One region of the Streptomyces sp. NBC_00045 genome, then DNA from elsewhere that is predicted to be linked to it. Evidence: riboswitches for the same ligand, from Rfam matches in the RefSeq annotation. Region 1 holds a riboswitch; each other region holds the start of a gene.
The links. A riboswitch is a leader RNA that binds a small molecule or an ion and turns the genes downstream of it on or off. The one in region 1 is predicted to bind thiamine pyrophosphate.
Positions count from the first base shown of each region.

Region 1 (2,259 bases):
ATCGCGGCGACGGGGTAGGCGAAGAACAGCGCGAAGAAGGCGAGCGGCACGGCCATCAGGGCGAGCCTGACGGCCGTGGCGCGCACGCCCTCCTTCACGGGAGTGCTCTCGCGTCCTACTTCACGACGAGCGAGGACCATGCCTTGACCCACTGCTCACGGTTCTTGGCGATGGTCTCCGGAGCGACCGTCTCCGGCTTCTCCACGACCACGCCGTGCTTCGTGAACAGCTCCGGCAGCTTCGCGTCCTTGGTCACCGGATTCACGAACATCTGGAGCGGCATGTCCTCCTGGAACTTCTTGCTCACCAGGAAGTCGATGAGCGCCTTGCCGCCCTCCTCGTTCTTCGCGCCCTTGAGCAGGCCCGCGAACTCGACCTGGCGGAAACAGGTGCCGGTGGCGACGCCCGTGGGGGCCTCCGCCGGCTGCGGCTCGCCGTACAGGACCTCGGCCGGCGGGCTGGAGGCGTAGGAGACGACCAGCGGGCGGTCGCCCTTGGCCTTCTTGCCGCCCGCGGAGCCCGAGAAGCGCTGGTTGTAGGCCTGCTCCCAGCCGTCGACGACCTCGACGCCGTTGGCCTTGAGCTTGGTCCAGTAGTCCTTCCAGCCGTCCTCGCCGTACTTGCCGACGGAGGCGAGGAGGAAGCCGAGGCCCGGCGAGGAGGTCGCCGCGTTCTCGGTGACCAGAAGGTTCTTGTACTCCGGCTTGACCAGGTCGTCCAGCGTCTGCGGCGGGGCGAGCTTCTTGTCGGCGAAGTACGCCTTGTCGTAGTTGACGCAGATGTCGCCGGAGTCGATCGGGGTGACCCGGTGCTCCTTGTCGAGAACGAACTCGGGCTTCACGTCGGCCAGGCCCTTGGACTCGTACGGCGTGAAGATGCCGTTGTCGAGGGCGCGCGAGAGGAGCGTGTTGTCCACGCCGAAGAAGACGTCGCCGCGCGGGGAGCCCTTCGTGAGGATCTCCTGGTTGAGGGCGGCGCCCGCGTCCCCGGACTTCAGGACCTTCACGGTGTAGCCGCTCTGCTGCTCGAACTCCTTGAGGACCGTGTCGGTCACGTTGAAGGAGTCGTGGGAGACGAGCGTGACGGTCTTGGACTTCGGGGATCCGCTCGCGGCGGAACCCTCGTCCTTCTTACCGCCGCCGCACGCGGCGAGCGTGCTCACGCCGAGGGCGGCGGCCAGCGCCGCACCCGCGATCTTCTTGGTGGTGCTCACGTAGACATTCCTCCTGGGTTGACCAGGAGAAGACGCGGCCCTGCCCGGGCGCTCGAAAAGGGAGCGGGACGCCCGGGCAGGGCGCAACAGCTTGAGGTGGTGACCGAACTTCCTACCCAGAATGACCTGGGCGAGGTTCAGAGGGTCTGCGGCCTGACGGTTGCCGCACTCTCAGCGCTGTGGCGCTCCCCTGTCGGAATATGCAGATGTACGCCTGCCAGCCTACCGCTCGCTCGCGGCGAGCTGACCGCAGGCACCGTCGATCTCCTGGCCACGGGTGTCACGGACGGTCACCGGCACGCCGTGGCGGGCGATGGCCTCCACGAAGGCCTTCTCGTCCTCGGGGCGCGACGCGGTCCATTTCGAGCCCGGCGTCGGGTTCAACGGGATCAGGTTGACGTGGACGCGCTTGCCCTTGAGCAGCCGGCCCAGGAGGTCGCCGCGCCAGGCCTGGTCGTTGATGTCGCGGATCAGGGCGTACTCGATGGAGATCCGCCGGCCGGACTTCTCGGCGTACTCCCACGCCGCATCGAGGACCTCGCGGACGTTCCAGCGCGTGTTCACCGGGACGAGGGTGTCGCGCAGCTCGTCGTCGGGCGCGTGCAGCGAGACCGCGAGGCGGCACTTGAAGCCCTCGTCGGCGAACCGCAGCATCGCCGGGACCAGGCCGACGGTGGAGACGGTGATGCCGCGCTGCGACAGACCCAGGCCGTCGGGCTCGGGGTCGGTGAGGCGGCGGATGGCGCCGACGACCCGCTTGTAGTTGGCGAGGGGCTCGCCCATGCCCATGAAGACGATGTTCGACAGACGGGCCGGCCCGCCGGGGACCTCGCCGTCGCGCAGCGCGCGCATGCCGTCGACGATCTGGTGGACGATCTCGGCGGTCGACAGGTTCCGGTCCAGGCCCGCCTGGCCGGTGGCGCAGAACGGGCAGTTCATGCCGCAGCCGGCCTGCGAGGAGATGCACATGGTGACCCGGTCGGGGTAGCGCATCAGCACGGACTCGACGAGCGTGCCGTCGTGCAGCTTCCACAGGGTCTTGCGGG
Region 1 covers NZ_CP108271.1:5,753,460-5,755,718, reverse strand. Annotated here, with positions in the region: gene OHA65_RS27155 (iron ABC transporter permease) at 1-56, opposite strand, end outside; gene OHA65_RS27150 (thiamine ABC transporter substrate-binding protein) at 116-1,213, opposite strand; TPP riboswitch at 1,305-1,415, opposite strand; gene rlmN (23S rRNA (adenine(2503)-C(2))-methyltransferase RlmN) at 1,436-2,259, opposite strand, start outside.

Region 2 (2,259 bases), 1.7 Mb from region 1:
CAGCACGCCGGCGTGGACCGTCATGTAGTCGACGCCCTGCTCGGCCTGCTCGATGACCGTGTCCTTGTAGATCTCCCAGGTCAGGTCCTCGGCGCGGCCGTCGACCTTCTCCAGCGCCTGGTAGAGCGGCACGGTGCCGATCGGTACGGGAGAGTTGCGCAGCACCCACTCGCGGGTGGTGTGGATGTTGCGGCCCGTCGAGAGGTCCATGACCGTGTCGGCGCCCCACTTGGTCGCCCAGGTCATCTTGTCGACCTCCTCCTCGATGGAAGAGGTGACAGCGGAGTTGCCGATGTTGGCGTTGACCTTGACCAGGAACCGCTTGCCGATGATCATCGGCTCGATCTCCGGGTGGTTCACGTTGGCGGGAAGAACCGCGCGACCTGCGGCGATCTCCTCGCGGACGACCTCGGGGGAGACGTTCTCGCGGATCGCGACGTACTCCATCTCCGGGGTGATCTCACCACGGCGGGCGTACGCGAGCTGAGTGACCGCTGCGCCGCCGCGGCCGCGGCGGGGCTGGCGGGGGCGGCCCGGGAAGACCGCGTCGAGGTTCTTGAGGCCACCGCGCGGCGAGGTGTGCTTGATGCCGTCGTCCTCGGGACGCACGGGGCGGCCCGCGTACTCCTCGGTGTCGCCTCGGCCGATGATCCAGTTCTCGCGCAGCGGCGCCAGTCCGCGCCGCACATCGGTCTCGATCTGGGGGTCGGTGTACGGCCCGGACGTGTCGTAGAGCGTCACGTCCTTGCCGTTGGTGAGGTGGACCTGGCGGACCGGCACCCGGATGTCGGGGCGGGAACCCGCCACGTAGCCCTTGTGCCAGCCCGGCTGGCGCTCGGTCTGGCCGTCGGCGTCCTGGCTGACGGCAGGCGTGCGTGCGTCCTGAATGGTCATGAGACCTGATCTCCCTACGCCGGCATTACCCGGTAACAGGTTCGGCGGTCGACGCAGCCTCTTCCCGTACGCATGTGTGCTGCGCGTACGGTGATCAGCGCCCTCTCAGCCCGGTGCTCCGAGCTCCCGCGTTGTGCAAAGGTGACCCCACGCTAGCGTCACTTGTGGCGTGCTGAACAGTGGGCCCCCTCAACTCTTGCGATGATCGGCTGGTGACGTCATCGCCGCAGCCCCCCACCGCACCCACTCAGCCCACGGGTCACTCCGGCCACGCAGACGCGGGCCACGGGCATGACCAAGGGCATGACCACGGTCCCGCCCAAGCGCATTCCCACGGGCATTCCCATGGCCACGGGCCGGCGGCTCCGGTCTCGAAGCACCTGCGCAAGGTCATCGCAGCGGTACTGATCCCCTTCGCCGCCGCCGTCTTCGTCGGCCTGGTGGTGCTGTGGCCGGGCGGTGCCCCCGCCCACGAGCGCTCCGGAGTGGGCTTCGACCGGCAGACCCAACAGGGCCGGGTGGTCGCGCTCGAACAGGTCGACTGCAAATCGGTGAACGCCTCGCAGGTTCCGGCCACGAGCAACCCCACCACCCCGGAGGGCCGCGAGGCCCGGGCAGCGCAGACCGGCGAGTGCAAGAAGGCCACCGTCGAGGTCGGCACCGGACCCGACAAGGGCCGCACCTTCTTCGAGATCGTCCAACCCGGCGCGCCGCGGCAGTTGGAGGACGGCCAGGAGGTGGTCGTCGCGTACGCGCCGGACGCGCCCCGCGATCTCCAGTACTCCGTGGTCGACGTGAACCGCAAACTGCCCCTGGCGGTGCTGGCCGGCATCTTCGCGGTGGCGGTGGTCGTCGTCGGCCGGATGCGGGGCCTGTTCGCGCTGATCGCGCTGGCCGTCAGCTTCGGCGTGCTGACCCTCTTCATCCTCCCGGCGATCCTGCAGGGCTCCAACCCGCTGGTCGTCGCGGTCATCGGCGCCAGCGCCATCATGCTCATCGCGCTCTACATGTGCCACGGCCTGAGCGCCCGCACGTCCGTCGCCGTCCTGGGGACCCTCGTCTCGCTGCTGCTGATCGGACTGCTGGGAACGGTGTTCGTCGACTGGGCGTTCCTCAGCGGCAACACCGACGACAACACCGGTCTGATCCACGGGCTGTACCCGGACATCGACATGAGCGGTCTGCTGCTTGCAGGTGTGATCATCGGATCGCTGGGCGTGCTCGACGACGTGACGGTCACCCAGACCTCCGCGGTCTGGGAACTCCACCAGGCCGACTCCTCGATGGGGCCCCGTGCCCTCTACCGAGCGGCCATCCGCATCGGCCGCGACCACATCGCATCGGTGGTCAACACCCTGGTACTGG
Region 2 covers NZ_CP108271.1:4,069,990-4,072,248, forward strand. Annotated here, with positions in the region: gene thiC (phosphomethylpyrimidine synthase ThiC) at 1-894, opposite strand, end outside; TPP riboswitch at 889-1,034, opposite strand; gene OHA65_RS19025 (YibE/F family protein) at 1,107-2,259, shown strand, end outside.
Region 2: another riboswitch for thiamine pyrophosphate. It lies ahead of thiC (phosphomethylpyrimidine synthase ThiC); the one in region 1 lies ahead of OHA65_RS27150 (thiamine ABC transporter substrate-binding protein).

Region 3 (2,259 bases), 3.3 Mb from region 1:
TGGCGGGGTCCGCGATCTTGGTCGGGTCCACCGGGGCGCCCGTCTCGATCAGCTTCCGCCCCTGCGCCAGGTCCCGCGGCCGGCCCACCGCCAGGACCGCGACCAGCGCTCCGGCCCGCAGCCAGCACACCGACCAGGTCGCCTCGGCGGGGTCCCCGCGCCACATCAGCTCGTCCGCTCCCGCGTGGTGCCCCGCATACTGCACGAAGCGCCCGAACTGCTCCGACCAGAAGTACGGCACCGGGTCGTAGACCTGGGCCGGAGCCCCCGCCAGGATGTTCGCCGCGACCACGCGCGGCCCCTGCAGGGCGTTGTCCCAGTGGTGCACCAGCAGCCGCGCCCCGTAGCGCGCCGAGGGGAACGACGCGCAGTCGCCGACCGCGTACACCCCGGGCAGGGAGGTCTGCAGGTAGGCGTCCGCCGTGACCGAGCCGTCCGGCCCGAGCTCGATCCCCGAGCCCTCCAGCCACCGGGTGGCGGGCCGGGCGCCGATGCCCACGACCACCGCGCCCGCCGGCAGCTCCCGCCCGTCCGCGAGCAGGACCCGCCCGGACTCCACCGAGGCCACCTTGGCGCCGGTCAGCAGGGCGGCCCCCGCCTCCTCGTACCAGCGGGTCATGGGTGCCGCGACCTCCGCCGGCAGCGCCCCGGCCAGCACCCGGTCCGCCGCCTCGACCACGGTCACCGCACAGCCCGCCTCGCGCGCGGCGGTGGCGAACTCGGCGCCGATCCAGCCGGCCCCGACCACCACGGTCGCCGGCGCCGCGGCCAGCACCGGGCGCAGCCGGGCCGCGTCGTCCAGGGTGCGCAACAGGTGCACGCCCTGGACGCCCTCGGACCCGGGCAGGGTCAGCGGTTCGGCGCCGGTCGCCAGGACGAGCACCCCGTACGGGACCGGCCCCGCCTCGGTGTCCAGCTCGCGCTCGGCGGCCCGCAGCCCGGTGACCTCCACACCGAGCCGGAGCTCGATCCCGAGCCCCTCGAAGTCCACGTCGAAGGCGGAGTCCTCGGCCTTGCCGAGCAGTACCGCCTTGGACAGCGGGGGCCGGTCGTAGGGTTGGTGGGGCTCGGCTCCCAGCAGGGTCACGGGGCCGCTCCAGCCCTGCTCCCGAAGGGCGACCGCGGTCTGCACCCCGGCCATTCCGGCGCCGACGATGACGACACCGCTCTGAGTCTGTTCCGTCTGCTCGCTCACACCGCCCAGCCTAGCGATCTGACGCACAGTCAGTAACAGTGGACCCGGGGAGGCAGCCTTACCCGGCCCCGTCGCCGGGGTTAGGCTGGCGGTCGTACCTATCGCGGGAGTCCGGGCGCACCGGGCTGAGAGGGAGGCTGAGCGGCCTCCGACCGTACGAACCTGATCCGGGTCATGCCGGCGAAGGGAGGGGCTGGACGCCCATGCACTCATCTCGGAAGGGAACCGCCGCGGGATCCGCCGCGGGATCCGACGTCCTCGTCATCGGGGGCGGGATCATCGGCCTGGTCACCGCCTGGCGGGCGGCCCGGAGCGGGCTGCGGACCGTGCTCGCCGACCCGGCGCCCGGCGGCGGCGCCGCGCAGGTCGCGGCTGGCATGCTCGCAGCCGTCACCGAACTGCACTACGGCGAGGAGACCCTGCTGGGCCTCAACCTCGCCTCCGCCGCCCGCTACCCGGAGTTCGCCGCAGAGCTTGCCGAGGCGTCCGGCGGGATGGACATCGGCTACCGCGCCTGTGGCACGCTCGCCGTCGCCCTCGACGCCGACGACCGGCTCCACCTGCGCGAACTGCACGCCCTCCAGCGCCGCTGCGGCCTGGAGTCAGAGTGGCTCACCGGCCGCGAGTGCCGCCGCCTGGAGCCGATGCTGGCCCCGGGCGTACGCGGCGGCCTGCGCGTGGACGGCGACCACCAGGTCGATCCGCGCCGGCTGGCGGCCGCGCTGCTGACCGCCTGCGAGGGCGCCGGCGTGGAGATCCGCCGGGCGGGCGCGGAGCGGCTGCTCACCACCGCCGACCGGGCCGTCGGCGCACTGCTCGACGACGGTACGGAGCTGCGCGCGGACCAGCTGGTCCTGGCCGCAGGCTCGCTCAGCGGCCGCCTCGCCGGCGTACCGCCGCAGGTGCTGCCCCCCGTACGGCCGGTGAAGGGCCAGGTGCTGCGGCTCGCGGTACCGGCGCCGTACGCCCCGTTCCTCTCCCGGACGGTGCGGGCGGTCGTCCGCGGCAGCCACGTGTACCTGGTGCCGCGCGAGAACGGCGAGCTCGTCATCGGAGCCACCAGC
Region 3 covers NZ_CP108271.1:2,426,198-2,428,456, forward strand. Annotated here, with positions in the region: gene OHA65_RS11445 (FAD-dependent oxidoreductase) at 1-1,195, opposite strand, end outside; TPP riboswitch at 1,289-1,401, shown strand; gene thiO (glycine oxidase ThiO) at 1,399-2,259, shown strand, end outside.
Region 3: another riboswitch for thiamine pyrophosphate. It lies ahead of thiO (glycine oxidase ThiO); the one in region 1 lies ahead of OHA65_RS27150 (thiamine ABC transporter substrate-binding protein).